One region of the Streptomyces sp. NPDC090127 genome, then DNA from elsewhere that is predicted to be linked to it. Evidence: riboswitches for the same ligand, from Rfam matches in the RefSeq annotation. Region 1 holds a riboswitch; each other region holds the start of a gene.
What was found. A riboswitch is a leader RNA that binds a small molecule or an ion and turns the genes downstream of it on or off. The one in region 1 is predicted to bind cobalamin.
Positions count from the first base shown of each region.

Region 2: linked by a shared signal. The riboswitch ahead of cobN (cobaltochelatase subunit CobN) and the one ahead of ACIPPS_RS02480 (ribonucleoside-diphosphate reductase subunit alpha) in region 1 are both predicted to bind cobalamin.
Region 3: linked by a shared signal. The riboswitch ahead of ACIPPS_RS13240 (energy-coupling factor ABC transporter permease) and the one ahead of ACIPPS_RS02480 (ribonucleoside-diphosphate reductase subunit alpha) in region 1 are both predicted to bind cobalamin.

Region 1 covers NZ_JBIVDE010000001.1:564,436-569,886, reverse strand. Annotated here, with positions in the region: gene ACIPPS_RS02485 (ribonucleotide-diphosphate reductase subunit beta) at 38-1,057, opposite strand; gene ACIPPS_RS02480 (ribonucleoside-diphosphate reductase subunit alpha) at 1,057-3,435, opposite strand; cobalamin riboswitch at 3,564-3,702, opposite strand; gene ACIPPS_RS02475 (GNAT family N-acetyltransferase) at 3,773-4,276, opposite strand; gene mctP (monocarboxylate uptake permease MctP) at 4,381-5,451, opposite strand, start outside.
Region 2 covers NZ_JBIVDE010000005.1:404,351-409,801, forward strand. Annotated here, with positions in the region: gene ACIPPS_RS20725 (precorrin-2 C(20)-methyltransferase) at 1-641, opposite strand, end outside; gene ACIPPS_RS20730 (precorrin-8X methylmutase) at 638-1,291, opposite strand; gene ACIPPS_RS20735 (cobalamin biosynthesis protein CobG) at 1,288-2,712, opposite strand; cobalamin riboswitch at 2,756-2,895, shown strand; gene cobN (cobaltochelatase subunit CobN) at 2,932-5,451, shown strand, end outside.
Region 3 covers NZ_JBIVDE010000003.1:481,721-487,171, forward strand. Annotated here, with positions in the region: gene ACIPPS_RS13220 (hypothetical protein) at 44-688, opposite strand; gene dhaK (dihydroxyacetone kinase subunit DhaK) at 786-1,778, shown strand; gene dhaL (dihydroxyacetone kinase subunit DhaL) at 1,786-2,400, shown strand; gene ACIPPS_RS13235 (PTS-dependent dihydroxyacetone kinase phosphotransferase subunit DhaM) at 2,397-2,801, shown strand; cobalamin riboswitch at 2,907-3,132, shown strand; gene ACIPPS_RS13240 (energy-coupling factor ABC transporter permease) at 3,161-3,862, shown strand; gene ACIPPS_RS13245 (energy-coupling factor ABC transporter substrate-binding protein) at 3,859-4,200, shown strand; gene cbiQ (cobalt ECF transporter T component CbiQ) at 4,207-4,956, shown strand; gene ACIPPS_RS13255 (ATP-binding cassette domain-containing protein) at 4,953-5,451, shown strand, end outside.

The sequences.
Region 1 (5,451 bases):
CCCCCGAGCGGGGCCCTTCGTCGCGTACGACCCGGAGCTAGAAGTCCTCGTCCAGGTCCACCGAGCCCTCGACCGCCACCTGGTAGGCGGACGGCCGGCGCTCGAAGAAGTTCGTCAGCTCCTGGACGCCCTGGAGCTCCATGAACCCGAAGGGGTTCTCGGAGCCGTAGACCGGGGCGAAGCCGAGGCGGACCAGGCGCTGGTCGGCGACGCACTGGAGGTACTCGCGCATCGACTCGGTGTTCATGCCCGGCAGGCCGTCGCCGCACAGGTCGCGGCCGAACTGGAGCTCCGCCTCCACGGCCTCCTTCAGCATGTCGGTGACCTGCTGCCGGAGCGCGTCGTCGAAGAGCTCCGGCTCCTCCTTGCGGACGGTGTCCACGACCTCGAAGGCGAAGTTCATGTGCATCGTCTCGTCGCGGAACACCCAGTTGGTGCCGGTCGCGAGACCGTGCAGCAGACCGCGCGACCGGAACCAGTACACGTAGGCGAAGGCGCCGTAGAAGAACAGGCCCTCGATGCACGCCGCGAAGCAGATCAGGTTCAGCAGGAAGCGGCGGCGGTCGGCCGCCGTCTCCAGGCGGTCGATCTTCTCGACGGAGTCCATCCACCTGAAGCAGAACTGCGCCTTCTCGCGGATGGAGGGGATCTCCTCGACCGCGTCGAAGGCCGCGGCGCGGTCGTCCGGGTCGGGCAGGTAGGTGTCGAGCAGCGTCAGATAGAACTGGACGTGCACGGCCTCCTCGAACAGCTGCCGCGACAGGTAGAGGCGCGCCTCGGGCGAGTTGATGTGCTTGTAGAGCGTCAGGACCAGGTTGTTCGAGACGATCGAGTCGCCCGTCGCGAAGAACGCGACCAGACGGCCGATCATGTGCTGCTCGGCCGGGGTCAGCTTGGCGAGGTCGGCGACGTCCGAGTGGAGGTCGACCTCCTCCACGGTCCAGGTGTTCTTGATCGCGTCCCGGTAGCGCTCGTAGAAGTCCGGGTAGCGCATGGGGCGGAGGGTCAGCTCGAAGCCCGGGTCGAGCAGGTTCTTCTCGGTGTTCGGGGTGGACATTACTGGCAGGCCTCGCAGGACTCGGGGTTTTCCAGGGAGCAGGCGACCGCGTCGGGGTCGGTGGCCTGCTGGAGGGGGATGGGGGCGGTGGCGGCCGTCGAGGCCTGGGCCGCGCGGGCGATCCGCGTCGCGGGACGGGAGCGCAGGTAGTACGTCGTCTTCAGGCCCTGCTTCCAGGCGTACGCGTACATCGACGACAGCTTGCCGATCGTCGGCGTCTCCAGGAACAGGTTCAGCGACTGCGACTGGTCCAGGAACGGGGTGCGGGCCGCCGCCATGTCGATCAGGCCGCGCTGCGGGATCTCCCACGCCGTCCGGTACAGCTCGCGCACCTCGGCCGGGACCCAGGTGAAGCCGGCCACCGAGCCGTTGGACTCGCGCAGCGCCTCACGGGTCTGCGCGTCCCAGACGCCGAGCCGCTTCAGCTCCTGCACCAGGTACGAGTTGACCTGGAGGAACTCGCCCGACAGCGTCTCGCGCTTGAACAGGTTGGAGACCTGCGGCTCGATGCACTCGTACACGCCGGCGATCGAGGCGATCGTCGCCGTCGGCGCGATGGCGAGCAGCAGGCTGTTGCGCATGCCGACGGCGGCGATCCGCTCGCGCAGCGCGGCCCAGCGCTCGGGCCAGTTGAGCTCGACGTCGTAGTGGTCGGGGTGCAGGACACCGCGCGCCGCGCGGGTCTTCTCCCAGGCCGGCACCGGGCCGTTGCGCTCGGCGAGGTCGGTGGACGCCTCGTACGCGGCGAGCATGATGCGCTCGGCGATCCGGGTGGACAGCGCGCGCGCCTCGGGGGAGTCGAACGGCAGCTTCAGCTGGAAGAAGACGTCCTGGAGGCCCATCGCGCCCAGGCCCACCGGGCGCCAGCGGGCGTTGGAGCGGCCCGCCTGCTCGGTCGGGTAGAAGTTGATGTCGACGACCCGGTCGAGGAAGGTGACGGCCGTGCGGACCGTCTCGTCCAGCCGGTCCCAGTCGATGTCCCCGCCGGTGACGAAGGCGCCCAGGTTGACCGAACCCAGGTTGCAGACCGCGGTCTCGCCGTCGTCCGTGACCTCCAGGATCTCCGTGCAGAGGTTGGAGGAGTGGACCGTGTGGCCCGGCTCGGCGGTCTGGTTGGCCGTACGGTTCGAGGCGTCCTTGAAGGTCATCCAGCCGTTGCCGGTCTGGGCCAGGGTCCGCATCATCCGGCCGTACAGGTCACGGGCCGGCATGGTCTTGCGGGCCAGGCCCTTCGCCTCGGCGGCGCGGTACGCGGCGTCGAACTCGTCGCCCCACAGGTCGACCAGCTCGGGCACGTCCGCAGGGGAGAACAGCGACCACTCGGCGTCGGCGTTGACCCGGCGCATGAACTCGTCCGGGATCCAGTGCGCGAGGTTCAGGTTGTGCGTACGCCGGGCGTCCTCACCGGTGTTGTCGCGCAGTTCGAGGAACTCCTCGATGTCCGCGTGCCAGGTCTCCAGGTAGACCGCGGCCGCGCCCTTGCGCCGCCCGCCCTGGTTCACGGCCGCCACCGAGGCGTCCAGCGTCTTCAGGAACGGCACGATGCCGTTGGAGTGGCCGTTGGTGCCGCGGATCAGCGAACCGCGGGCGCGGATGCGGGAGTACGAGAGGCCGATGCCGCCCGCGTGCTTCGAGAGCCGCGCGACCTGGTGGTACCGGTCGTAGATGGAGTCCAGCTCGTCCTGCGGGGAGTCCAGCAGGTAGCAGGAGGACATCTGCGGGTGGCGGGTGCCGGAGTTGAAGAGCGTGGGGGAGGAGGGCAGGTAGTCGAGCCGGCTCATCAGCCTGTACAGCGCGGCGACCTCGTCGAGGGCGCGGACGCTGTCGTCCTCGGCGAGACCCGCGGCGACGCGGAGCATGAAGTGCTGCGGGGTCTCGATCACCTTGCGGGTGATCGGGTGGCGCAGGAGGTAGCGCGAGTAGAGGGTGCGCAGACCGAAGTAGCCGAAGCGGTCGTCCGCGGCGCCGTCGACGAGCGCGTCGAGGCGCTCGGCGTGCAGCGTCACGAAGTCGGCGGTGCGGTCGGCGATCAGGCCCTCGCGGTGCCCGACGGCGACCGATGCGGAGAAGCGGACCGAACCCTGGGAGGCCGCCTCGTCCGCGACCGTGATCGTGAGCAGCCGGGCGGCGAGCCGGGAGTAGGCGGGGTCCTCGGCGATGAGGGCCGCGGCCGCCTCGGTGGCCAGCTCGCGCAACTCCGCCTCGTCCGAACCGGCGTTGCGGCCGCGCAGCGCGGCGGCGGCGACCCTGCCGGGGTCGGTGTCGGGGAGGTCGGCGGTGAGGTGGGTCAGGGTCCGCAGAAGCACGGTCCCGGGTCCGTCGCTCTCGTTACCGTCGCTCTCGATCGCTGCGGCCGGATCGGCGGGCGCGATGGTCACGTGGGGCTCTCCCTCGCTCGGCTCGGGGCCGGCGGGTGGAGGCGGGCGGCGGCCCTCCCCGTACGCAGGGCAAGGCCGCGCCACGGCCCACTCCGCGAGGCCCGGACGTCTGTGGCACCCGGAACGGAAGGACCGGGCGCGCTGTCGGCAGGTCTTCGGACTCACCAGGCGGACGAAGCCATCAAAAGCACACCGTTGCGGGACAGTTCCGGATTCGCACCGGATTCCCCTGCGGCGACAGCGAGCACGAGCATACATGTGGGGGGCGCCGCTCGTGGCACCCCCCACATGTTGTGTCGCCCGCGAATTCGTCCGGGAATCCGGGAATACTCCGGGATCAGAGCTCCAGCGCGTAGGTGAGCAGCGGATGGAGGTCCGGAATCGGCGACCAGTCCCGCTCCGGGGTCCGTACGAACCCCATCCGCTCGTATATCCGGTGCGCGGCGACCATCCCCGGGTCGGTCGACAGCACCACCCGGGCGCAGCCGGGGATCGCCCGTGCCCGCTCCACGCAGAACCGGACGAGCGCCTCGCCGGTGCCCCGGCCGCGCGCCTCCGGGGCGACCACCAGCATCCGGAACTCGGCCTCGTGGGCCTGCGCCACGTCCGCCCACCGGGTGCCGCCCGGCACGAAGGTCACACCGCCGAGGATCCGGCCCGTCCCGTCGTCGGCGACGAGCACCTCGGCCTCCGCGGCCCGCCCGGCCACGTCGGCGAGGACGGGCAGGTACGGGTCGTCCGCGCCGAGGAAGAGCAGCCCGTCGTCCAGGTAGGTCCCGGCCGTCAGCGCGCCGAGCGTCTCGTACTCGTCGGGCCGTACCGCCCTGATCGTGATGTCCATGGCAGGCAGTCTGCCCGAGGGGGACGGCGAAGGGCCCGGGGTTTCCTGGTGGAAACCCCGGGCCCTCGCGTGGTGCGGGTACCGCGTCGGGTGCGTCGACGGCGTCAGTGCGTGTCGGCGGTGACCTTCGGCATCTCCTTGTCGACACCCGGGTCGCCCGCGTCCGCCGTGTAGTCCGACGGCGAGGTCTCGTCCACGCCCTCGGGCGCCTTCAGGGCCTTCAGGACGAAGGTGAGGACGACGGTGACGACCATGTTGATCACGAAGGCGGTGAGGCCGATGTAGCCGATCTCGCCGATGCCCGGGATCTCGGCGGACGAACCGCCGAAGTGCTTCTGGGTCGGGCTCGCCACGCCGTAGGCCGCCGCCGTGCCGTAGACCATGCCCACGGCCCAGCCGGCGAGGAGTGCCCAGCGGTGGAACCAGCGGGTGAACAGACCGCCGACCAGGGCCGGGAGGGTCTGCAGGATCCAGATGCCGCCGAGCAGCTGGAAGTTGATCGCGACGGTCTTGTCCATGGTGAGGACGAAGGCCAGCGCGCCCACCTTCACCAGCAGCGACACCAGCTTGGACACCTTGGTCTCCTGCTCCGGAGTGGCGTCCGGCTTCAGGAAGTCCTTGTAGATGTTGCGGGTGAAGAGGTTGGCGGCGGCGATCGACATGATCGCGGCCGGCACCAGCGCGCCGATGCCGATGGCGGCGAACGCCACGCCCGCGAACCAGTCCGGGAACATGTTCTCGAACAGCTGCGGGATCGCCAGCTGGCCGTTGGAGACCTTGACCCCGGCGGCGATCGCCATGAACCCGAGCAGCGCGAGCAGCCCCAGCATCAGCGAGTACAGCGGCAGGATCGTGGTGTTGCGGCGGATCACGTCACGGCTGCGCGAGGAGAGCGTCGCCGTGATCGAGTGCGGGTACATGAAGAGCGCGAGCGCCGAGCCGAGCGCGAGCGTCGCGTAGCCCCACTGGCCCATCTCGTCCGGCACCAGCGCGCCGCGCGGCTTGTCGGTCGCCGGGTTGACCGTCGCGTACGCCTCGCCGGCCTTCGCGAAGATCTCGTCGAAGCCGCCCAGCTTGATCGGGATGTAGATGATCGCCACCGCGATGACGATGTAGATCAGGGTGTCCTTGACGAAGGCGATGAGCGCCGGGGCGCGCAGACCCGAGGAGTAGGT
Region 2 (5,451 bases), on a different contig from region 1:
ATGAACGCCCGCTCCACGTACCGCGCGTCCTCCAGGCGGCCCGCGCGCTCCAGGGCGCGGCGCACGGTCGGGAACGTACGGCCCAGCTTCATCACGACCGCCGAGTCCGTGCCCGCCAGCCGGGCCGTCAGCTCGTCCTCCGGCAGCGTGCCCGGGACGATCGTCAGAACCTCCTCCGCCTCGCACAGCGGCTCCCCGAGCCGGGCGGCCGCCGCGCTGACCGAGGTGACACCGGGGATGACGGTGGTGTCGTACCGGTGCGCGAGCCGCTTGTGCATGTGCTGGTACGAGCCGTAGAAGAGCGGGTCGCCCTCGGCGAGCACGGCGACGGTGCGGCCGGCGTCCAGGTGGGCGGCGAGGCGGGCGGCCGCCTCCTCGTAGAAGTCGTCGAGCGCGCCCCGGTAGCCGCCGGGGTGGTCCGTGGTCTCCACCGTGAGCGGGTACATCAGCCGCTCCTCGATGTGGTCGGCGCGCAGGTGCTCGGCCGCGATCGAGCGGGCGATGGAACGGCCGTGGCGTGCCGAGTGGTACGCGATCACGTCGGCGGCGGCGATGGCCTTCACGGCCGCGAGCGTCAGCAGCTCCGGGTCGCCGGGCCCGAGGCCGACGCCGTACAGCTTGCCGGTCGGGTGCGCGCTCATGCCTGGATCTCCGCTTCGTGGGCGAGGGCGTTGATCGCGGCGGCGGTCATGGCGCTGCCGCCGCGCCGGCCGCGGACGACGAGGTAGTCGAGGCCGAGCTGCTGGGCGGCCAGGGCGTCCTTGGACTCGGCGGCGCCGATGAAGCCGACCGGTATGCCGACGACGGCCGCCGGGCGCGGCGCCCCCTTGGCGATCATCTCCAGGAGGTGGAAGAGCGCGGTCGGCGCGTTGCCGATGGCGACGACGGAGCCTTCGAGGCGGTCGCGCCAGAGTTCGAGGGCGGCGGCGCTGCGGGTGGTGCCGAGCTCGGCGGCGAGCGCGGGCACGGCGGGGTCGGAGAGCGTGCAGACCACGTCGTTGTCGGCGGGCAGCCGCTTGCGGGTGACACCGCTGGCGACCATCTGCGCGTCGCACAGGATCGGCGCGCCGGCGCGCAGGGCCGCGCGGGCGCGGGAGACGACCTGCGGGGAGTGGGCGAGGTCGCGGACGAGGTCGGTCATGCCGCAGGCGTGGATCATGCGGACCGCGACCGTGGCGACGTCGGCGGGCAGGGCGGCGAGATCCGCCTCGGCGCGGATCGTGGCAAAGGACTGGCGGTAGATCTCCGCGCCGTCCTTCTCGTAGTCGAACATCCTGGTGCTCTCGCTCATCTCGTGGTTGCTGAGGGGGTGCGGGCCGCCGCGACGGCGTCGGGGAGGTCGGTACGGGGGGTGGGCCGCCCGTCGACGAGGTAGGTGCCCTCGCCGGTGGCGACGACGTCGACCCAGGTCTCGGCCTGCGGGTGGCCGCACCGGCGCTCGCAGCCGGAGAAGTGGACGGGGAGGGCGACGGGGAGACCGCCGGGGGCGTCGGCGTGGCCCGGGGTGGCGTCGGTGTGGCCCGGGGTGGCGTCGTGCTCCGGGGCGCCGCCGTGGCCCGGGGTGGCGTCGGCGCGGACGTCGGCGAGGGACTTCGCGCAGCCGGGACGGCCGGTGCAGGCGCCGACGCCCGCCCAGGGGGAGCGGGGGTCGGTGATCAGGCCGTACGTGTCGAGGACGGCGAGCCGCTCCCGTGCGGCCGCCCGGTCGGCGAAGCCGGTGACGACGACCCCACGCCAGGGGGTGAGCCGCAGCTCCCCGTGGGACGCCGCCGCGTTCGCCGGGTTGTCCACTCTCTTCGCGCTGTCCGCTTTCTCCGTGCCGTCCGCGTTCTCCCCGCCCGCCGCGCTCTCCGCCAGCGCGCGCAGGTGTGCGGCCGTGAGGCGGCCGAGGGGGGTCAGGACGTGGAGGGCGTGCTCGCCGAGCAGGCCGGGGGCCGGCGGGGGTGCCGCGGTCCGCGGAGGCGTGGGTGCCGGTACGGGCTCCGCCGGTACGCCGGCCGCCGCGAGCGCCTCGGCCAGGCCCGGTACGTGTTCCCCGGGCAGCTCCCGGACCCGCCAGGCGCCGTTTCCCGCGGCGTGGGCGGCGTCGAGGAAGGCACCGGCCGCGGCGAGCGCGGCCCGGGGCGCGTCCACCGGGGCGACCGCGAAGACCTGGTCGCCCACCCGGAGCCGTACGGACGTCTCTCCTGCGACCAACGTCACATCGCCGCCGAGCCCGGCGACGTCCCCGCGCCCGTCGTCCAGGACGAAGAGGAACCGACCGGACAGGGCCGCCGTCCACTCCCGCCCACAGAGCAGCGCGTCCAGTTCCCGGGCCCACAACTGCACGTCACCGCAGCCGAGTCCGTCCAGCCCGGCCGTCGGTGAGGCCACCACGTTCCGGATCCGCTCATGGGTCGCGGAGGGCAGCAGCCCGGCGTCCGCGAGCACCTCCGCCAGCTCCGCCCCGCACCCCTCGCCGAGGCCGCGCAGCTCCACGTTCCCGCGTGAGGTGACGCTGATCCGGCCGTCCCCCAGGCCCTCCGCGACGGAGGCCAGGACCTGTGCCTGACGTACCGTCAACAACCCTGCGGGCAGCCGCAGTCGAGCCAGGCGGCCGTCGTCCGCGGAGTGCAGCCGAAGCGCCCCGGGGCAGGCGTCGCCACGGTCCCGTACGGGCGGTTCGCCCGGCAGGGGTGAGGTGGGTGGGGTGGGCGGCATGGCGGCGAGCATACCGACGTCACCAGCGGTCCCCGCCAGGCCCGGAGGACGCACGATCTACTATTCGGATCGGCATGGGGTCCCAGGACCCCGGGGAGGAAGCCCGGTGAGATTCCGGCGCGGTCCCGCCACTGTGAGCCAGGTCCCGCGAGGGGCCGGGTGAGTCAGGAACTCCTGCCGTCCACACGACCACCCGGGGCGCGGACAACCCCGAGGAAGGCCTGCGCACGCATGCGAATTCTGTTGCTGTCGCACTCCGACACCGACCTGCTCAGCGCCCGCGCGGCCGGGGGTCCGGTCGACTACCGGTTCGCCAACCCCTCCCGCCTCGCCCTGGACGACCTGCCGGGGCTGCTCGACGGCGCCGACCTCGTCCTCGTCCGCCTCCTCGGCGGGCTGCGGGCCTGGGAGGACGGGCTCGACGCGCTGCGCGCCACCGGGAAGCCGCTCGTCGTGCTCTCCGGCGAGCAGGCGCCCGACGCCCAGCTCATGGAGACCTCCACCGTCCCCGTCGGCGTCGCCACCGAGGCCCACGCCTACCTGGCGCACGGCGGCCCGGCCAACCTGGAGCAGCTGGCCCGGTTCCTCTCCGACACCGTGCTGCTCACCGGCCACGGCTTCGAGGCCCCGGCCGCCGCGCCCACCTGGGGTCCCCTGGAGCGCACCGCGCGCACGGAGACCGGTCCGACGGTGGCCGTGCTCTACTACCGCGCCCACCACATGAGCGGGAACACCGCCTTCGTCGACTCCCTCTGCGAGGCGATCGAGGACGCCGGCGCCCGCGCCCTGCCGCTGTACGTCGCCTCCCTGCGGGCCCCCGAGCCCGAGCTGATCGAGACGCTCAAGGGCGCCGACTCCGTCGTCACCACCGTCCTCGCGGCCGGCGGCACCACGCCCGCCGACGCCCAGGCCGGCGGGGACGAGGAGGCCTGGGACGCGGGCGCGCTCGCCGCCCTCGACGTACCTATCCTGCAGGCACTCTGCCTCACCGGCTCCCGGGCGGCCTGGGAGGAGAACGACGAGGGGCTCTCCCCGCTGGACGCCGCCAGCCAGGTCGCCGTCCCCGAGTTCGACGGCCGGCTGATCACCGTCCCGTTCTCCTTCAAGGAGATCGACGAGGACGGCCTCCCGGCGTACGTCGCCGACACCGAGCGCGCCGCCCGGGTCGCCGGGATCGCCGTGCGTCACGCCCGGCTGCGGCACATCCCGAACGCCGAGAAGAAGCTCGCGCTCGTCCTCTCCGCGTACCCGACGAAGCACTCCCGGATCGGCAACGCGGTCGGCCTGGACACCCCCGCCTCCGCCGTCGCCCTGCTCAGGCGGCTGATCGTCGAGGGGTACGACTTCGGGCCCGAGGACGAGATCCCCGGCCTGGTCTCCGGCGACGGCGACGAGCTGATCTACGCCCTGATCGAGGCCGGCGGCCACGACCAGGACTGGCTGACCGAGGAGCAGCTCGCCCGCAATCCGGTCCGCATCCCGGCGGCCGACTACAAGCGCTGGTACGCGACCCTGCCGCAGGAGCTGCGCGAGGGCGTCGAGCGGCACTGGGGCCCGCCGCCCGGCGAGATGTTCCTCGACCGCTCCCGCAATCCGGAGGGCGACATCGTCCTCGCGGCCCTGCGGCGCGGGAACCTGCTGATCCTCATCCAGCCGCCGCGCGGCTTCGGCGAGAACCCGATCGCGATCTACCACGACCCCGATCTCCCGCCGTCCCACCACTACTTGGCCGCCTACCGTTGGATCGCGGCGCGCGCCGAGGACGGCGGCTTCGGCGCGGACGCGATGGTCCACCTGGGCAAGCACGGCAACCTGGAGTGGCTGCCGGGCAAGAACGCGGGCCTGTCGGCCGCGTGCGGCCCGGACGCGGCGCTCGGCGACCTGCCGCTGGTCTACCCGTTCCTCGTCAACGACCCGGGCGAGGGCACGCAGGCCAAGCGGCGCGTGCACGCGACCCTCGTCGACCACCTGGTGCCGCCGATGGCCCGCGCCGACTCCTACGGCGACATCGCGCGCCTGGAGCAACTGCTCGACGAGTACGCGCAGATCTCGTCCATGGACCCCGCCAAGCTGCCCGCGATCCGGGCGCAGATCTGGACCCTGATCCAGGCGGCGAAGCTCGACCACGACCTGGGGATGGCGGACCGCCCCGAGGACGACGGCTTCGACGACTTCCTGCTGCACGTCGACGGCTGGCTCTGCGAGGTCAAGGACGCGCAGATCAGGGACGGTCTGCACGTGCTCGGCGGGGCGCCGCAGGGCGAGGCGCGGGTCAACCTGGTCCTGTCGATCCTGCGCGCCCGGCAGATCTGGGGCGGTACGCAGGCCCTGCCGGGGCTGCGCGAGGCGCTGGGCCTGGACGAGTCGGCCGCGACCCGGACGACCGCCGACGAGGCGGAGGCCACGGCGCGCGAGCTGGTGGAGGCGATGGAGGCGGCCGGCTGGTCCGTGGACGCGGTCCCGGCGGTCGCCGCCGCGTACGGCCCGGACGTCCGGGCCGTCCTGCGGTTCGCCTGCGAACAGGTCGTCCCGCGCCTCGCCGCCACCACCGACGAACTCACCCACGCCGTCCACGCGTTGAACGGCGGCTTCGTCCCGGCGGGCCCGTCCGGATCGCCCCTTCGTGGCCTGGTCAACGTGCTGCCGACGGGCCGGAACTTCTACTCCGTCGACCCCAAGGCCGTCCCCTCCCGCCTCGCGTGGGAGACCGGGCAGGCGCTCGCCGACTCGCTCCTGGAGCGCTACCGCTCC
Region 3 (5,451 bases), on a different contig from region 1:
GGCCCCGCCCTCCGGGCGGACGACGCTCCTTTCGAATCGCGCCCTAGCGCACGGGCCGCCAGTCGGCGAACGTCTCGTCGAGTCGCGGACTGTCCGGGTCGTCCCAGACGAGGCATCCGTACACGACCCCGGGCACGCCGGAGCCCATCAGACCGGCCGGGCCCTCGGTCAGCATGCGGTTGACGGACTCCAGATAGGCGGCGATCGACGGATAGAGCGGCTGCTCCATGAAGAGGCCCTCGTAGCTGGTCCACCGGCCGAGGCCGTCCTCCGACAGGTACAGGCCGACGTCGGTCGCCTCGGTGTGGTTGCCGAAGGGGGCGGCCCACCGCGCGCCCTCCCACCAGTCCTTGCCCTGGTGGTCGAAGCCGGCGAGCCGGGGCCGGATCGACTGCCCAGGGGTGAGCAGCACCCCGTGCGGCAGGAAGGCGCCGGTGGCGACCTCGCCCTCTTCGTCGTACTCCTCGAGGTCGAGCTGGCGGACCCCTCCCGCCACGGACCAGAGCGCGACCAGCTCGGGCGGGAAGCCGAACCCGCAGGAGTTCCTGAGCCGGTCCTCCGCCTCCTCGATCTCGGCGCGGGAGGCCGGCGGGAGGATCGAGGCGTGCGAGGTGGGGGCGTGCACGCGCAGCCATGCGGTCAACTGCTGCCAGGCGGTGGCCGTCCGCTCCATGAGTTCGGTGTCCATGACCTCGACCCTACGCAATGATCGGGAGACGTGACCTTGGCTGCCGCAGGCTCGATACTGCCGTAGGCCCTACCGCCAGGCTCTCGAGGAGAAACGCATGAAAATGCTGATCAACGTTCCGGAGACCGTCGTCGCCGACGCGCTGCGGGGCATGGCCGCCGCCCATCCCGAGCTGACCGTCGACGTCGAGAACCGTGTCGTGTTCCGGCGGGACGCGCCCGTCGCGGGGAAGGTGGCGCTGGTGTCCGGGGGCGGGTCCGGGCACGAGCCGTTGCACGGGGGGTTCGTGGGGCCCGGGATGCTCGCGGCCGCGTGCCCCGGGGAGGTCTTCACCTCGCCGGTGCCCGACCAGATGGTGCGGGCCGCCGCCGCGGTCGACAGTGGCGCCGGGGTGCTGTTCGTCGTCAAGAACTACACCGGCGACGTGCTCAACTTCGAGATGGCCGCCGAGCTCGCCGAGGACGAGGGCATCCAGGTCGCCACGGTGCTGGTGAACGACGACGTGGCGGTGACGGACAGTCTGTACACGGCCGGGCGGCGCGGAACCGGGGCGACGCTCTTCGTGGAGAAGATCGCGGGCGCCGCGGCCGAGGAGGGTGCGCCGCTGGAGCGGGTGGAGGCGATCGCACGGCGGGTGAACGAGCGGTCGCGGAGCTTCGGCGTGGCGCTGAGCGCCTGCACCACCCCCGCCAAGGGCAGCCCCACGTTCGAACTGCCGGACGGCGAGCTTGAGTTGGGCGTCGGGATCCATGGCGAGCCGGGACGGGAACGGCGGCCGATGATGACGTCGCGCGAGATCGCGGACTTCGCCGTCGACGCCGTACTGGAGGACCTGCGGCCGTCCGGCCCGGTCCTCGCCCTGGTGAACGGGATGGGGGCCACCCCGCTCCTCGAACTGTACGGATTCAACGCCGAGGTGCAGCGGGTGCTGGCCGAGCGCCGGGTGCCCGTCGCCCGCACACTGGTGGGCAACTACGTCACCTCGCTCGACATGGCGGGCTGCTCGGTGACGCTCTGTGAGGCCGACGAGGAACTGCTGCGGTTCTGGGACGCGCCCGTGCAGACGGCCGCGCTGCGCTGGGGCCGGTGAGAGAGGGATGACCGAAGTGAACGATCTCGACGCCGCGTTCTTCCGCCGCTGGCTCGACGCGGCGGCGGCCGCCGTCGACCGTGAGGCCGAACACCTCACCGAGCTCGACTCGGCGATCGGCGACGCCGACCACGGCGCCAACCTGAAGCGCGGTTTCGCGGCCGTGACGGAGGTGCTCGACAAGGAGCCGCCCGGCACGCCGGGAGCCGTACTCGCCGCCGCCGGACGGCAGTTGATCTCCACCGTCGGCGGCGCCTCCGGTCCGCTGTACGGGACGCTGCTGCGCCGCACCGGCAAGGCGCTCGGCGAGGCGGAGTCGGTGACGCGGGAGGAGTTGGCGGCGGCGCTGACCGCCGGGGTCACCGCCGTCGGGCAGCTCGGCGGGGCCCAGGTGGGTGACGCGACGATGCTGGACGCGCTCGTGCCGGCGGCCGAGGCGCTCGGCGACTCCTTCGCCGCGGCCCGGGACGCGGCCGAGCGCGGCGCCCTCGCGACCGTACCGCTCCAGGCGCGCAAGGGCAGGGCCAGCTATCTCGGCGAGCGCTCCGTCGGTCACCAGGACCCCGGGGCGACCTCGTCGGCGTTGCTGATCGCCGCGCTCGCCGAGGTGGCCGCCGCATGACCGGTCGGGTGGGGATCGTGCTGGTCTCGCACAGCGCCGCCGTGGCCGACTCGGTCGCCGCGCTCGCCCGGGGGCTCGCGGGTGGCGGCTCGACCGCGCCGGTGGCCGCCGCCGGCGGCCTGCCCGACGGGGCTCTCGGCACCAGCTCCGAGCGGATCGTCGAGGCGGCGCGGGCGGTCGACGGGGGCGCCGGGGTGGCCCTCCTCGTCGACCTGGGAAGCGCCGTCCTCACCGTCAAGGCGCTCCTCGCCGAGGGCGACGAGCTGCCGGAGGGGGCTCGGCTCGTGGACGCCCCCTTCGTGGAGGGCGCCGTCGCCGCGCTCGTGACGGCGAGCGCGGGCGGTGACCTCGACGCGGTGTCGGCCGCGGCGGCGGAGGCGTACACGTACCGGAAGGAGTGAGCGGGCACGGGCGCACGCAGAAGAGCGCCGGACGGGGCGCGAGTGGTCCCGCGGCGTGAGCGGGGGGCGCGCGGGAGACCCGTCACACACCGTCCCGAAGCGCACCCGTGTTGTGATGCACCTGGTCAACCCACTAATGTCACAGCGCCTTGGTGTACGGGAAACCGGTGCGGTACCGGTGCGGCCCTCGCCACTGTGATCGGGAAGTCCGGCTCCATCCCTCCGGGGAAGCCACTGGACCACCGCGGAACCGCCGCGGTGGTGTGGGAAGGCGGAGCCGCGGCGGCATGACCCGTCAGCCAGGAGACCGGCCAAGGTGCGTTGTCCATCCACGAGGTGCTGGAGAGGGTCTCCCAACCATGCATATAGCCGAGGGGTATCTGCCCCCTGTGCACGCGGCCGCCTGGGGCGTCGCGTCCGCTCCCTTCGTCGTCCACGGCGTCCGCGCGCTGACCCGCGAGGTCAAGGCCAACCCCGAGTCCACGCTTCTGCTCGGTGCGTCCGGCGCGTTCACGTTCGTTCTGTCCGCGCTCAAGATCCCGTCGGTGACGGGCAGTTGCTCGCATCCGACCGGCACCGGCCTGGGCGCGATCCTGTTCCGCCCGCCGGTGATGGCGGTCCTGGGCACGATCACCCTGCTGTTCCAGGCGTTGCTGCTCGCCCACGGCGGGCTCACCACGCTCGGCGCCAACGTCTTCTCGATGGCGATCGTCGGGCCGTGGGCCGGATTCGGCACGTACTGGCTGCTGCGCCGGTTCGATGTGCCGCTGATGGTGAGCGTGTTCTTCGGCGCGTTCGTCGCGGATCTGTCGACGTACTGCGTGACCAGCGTCCAGCTCGCGCTGGCCTTCCCCGACCCGGGCAGCGGTGTGCCCGGGGCGCTGGCGAAGTTCGGTTCCATCTTCGCGGTGACGCAGCTGCCGCTCGCCGTCAGCGAGGGGCTGCTGACGGTGCTCGTGATGCGGCTGCTCACGCAGTCCAGCAAGGGGGACCTGACCCGGCTCGGGGTCCTGCTCCCGTCCCGCACGAAGGCCGACGCCGTGGAGGTGAGCGCCCGATGAGCCGGAACGCCAAGATCAACACCCTGCTTCTGCTCGTCGTCGCGGCGCTGGCGGTGCTTCCGCTGGTGCTGGGGCTCGGTGACCACAAGGAGGAGCCGTTCACCGGGGCCGACGCCGAGGCGGAGGCAGCGATCACGGAGATCGCCCCCGACTACGAGCCGTGGTTCAGCCCGCTCTACGAGCCCGCCTCCGGCGAGATCGAGTCGGCGCTCTTCGCCCTTCAGGCGGCGCTCGGCTCCGGGGTGCTGGCGTACTACTTCGGCGTGCACAGGGGCCGCAGGCAGGGCGAGGCCCGGGCCGAGGCGAAGGCGCTGCGGTCGGCGTCCAGCGACGCGTGAGCGCCGGTGCTGCCGATCGACGCGGCGGCGCACAGCAGTCGCTGGCGCCGCCGTCATCCGTGTGAGAAGGCCGTCCTCGGCTTCGGCCTGACGCTGTGCGCGGTCTGTCTGCCGCCGTGGCCCGGTGCCGTCCTGGTCGCGGCGGCCACCTTGAGCGTTCTCCTCGGTCCGGCGGGGGTGCCGGGGCGTCAGCTGTGGCGCGCGTTCCGCATCCCGTTGGGCTTCTGTGTGACCGGGGCGATCCCGCTTCTCTTCGAGGTGGGCGGGGCGCGGGGTCTGGTCGTGCTCGCCGAGGACGGTCCGCTGCACGCGGGTGAGCTGCTGCTGCGCACCTCTTCGGCGTCGCTGGGGGTGCTGCTGTTCGCCTTCACCACGCCTGTCTCGGACGTGCTGCCACGGCTGGTGCGGGCGGGGGTGCCGGCGCCCGTGGTGGACGTGGCGCTGGTGATGTACCGGATCAGCTTTCTGCTTCTGGATGCGATATCCAAAATCCGACAGGCGCAGGCGGCCCGGCTGGGGCTGACCACGCGGGCGGCGACCTGGCGGTCGCTCGCCGGGCTCGGTGCGACGGCGTTCGTCCGCGCCTTCGACCGGGCACAGCGCCTGCAGACCGGGCTCGCCGGGCGGGGTTACGACGGGACGCTGCGGGTCCTGGTGCCCGAGGCCTCGGTGTCGGGCCGGTTCCTCGCCTCGACGGCCGGTCTGCTGGCCGGGCTCGTCGCCCTCACTCTCGTACTGGAAAGGTCGCTGCCGTGAGTCCCGCACCCCCTGTCGTGGAACTGGTGAAGGCCACCTTCGCCTACGAGGACGGGCCGGTGGTCCTCGACGGCATCGACCTCGCCGTGCCGGAGGGCCGTGCACTGGCCCTGCTCGGCCGCAACGGCGGCGGCAAGACGACGCTGCTGCGGCTGCTGAGCGGGGGCCTGCGCTGCGGCAGCGGCGCGCTCCGGCTCGACGGCGCGGAGGTGTCGTACGGCCGGAAGGGGCTGACGCGGCTGCGGACGACCGTGCAGCTGGTCGTCCAGGACCCGGACGACCAGCTCTTCGCCGCCTCGGTCGGACAGGACGTGTCGTTCGGGCCGATGAACCTGGGGCTGCCGGAGGAGGAGGTACGGCTCCGGGTGCGCGAGGCGCTCGAGGCGCTGGACATCGTCGCCCTGGAGGACCGGCCGACGCATCTGCTGTCGTACGGGCAGCGCAAGCGGGCCGCGCTCGCGGGCGCCGTGGCGATGCGCCCCCGGGTCCTGATCA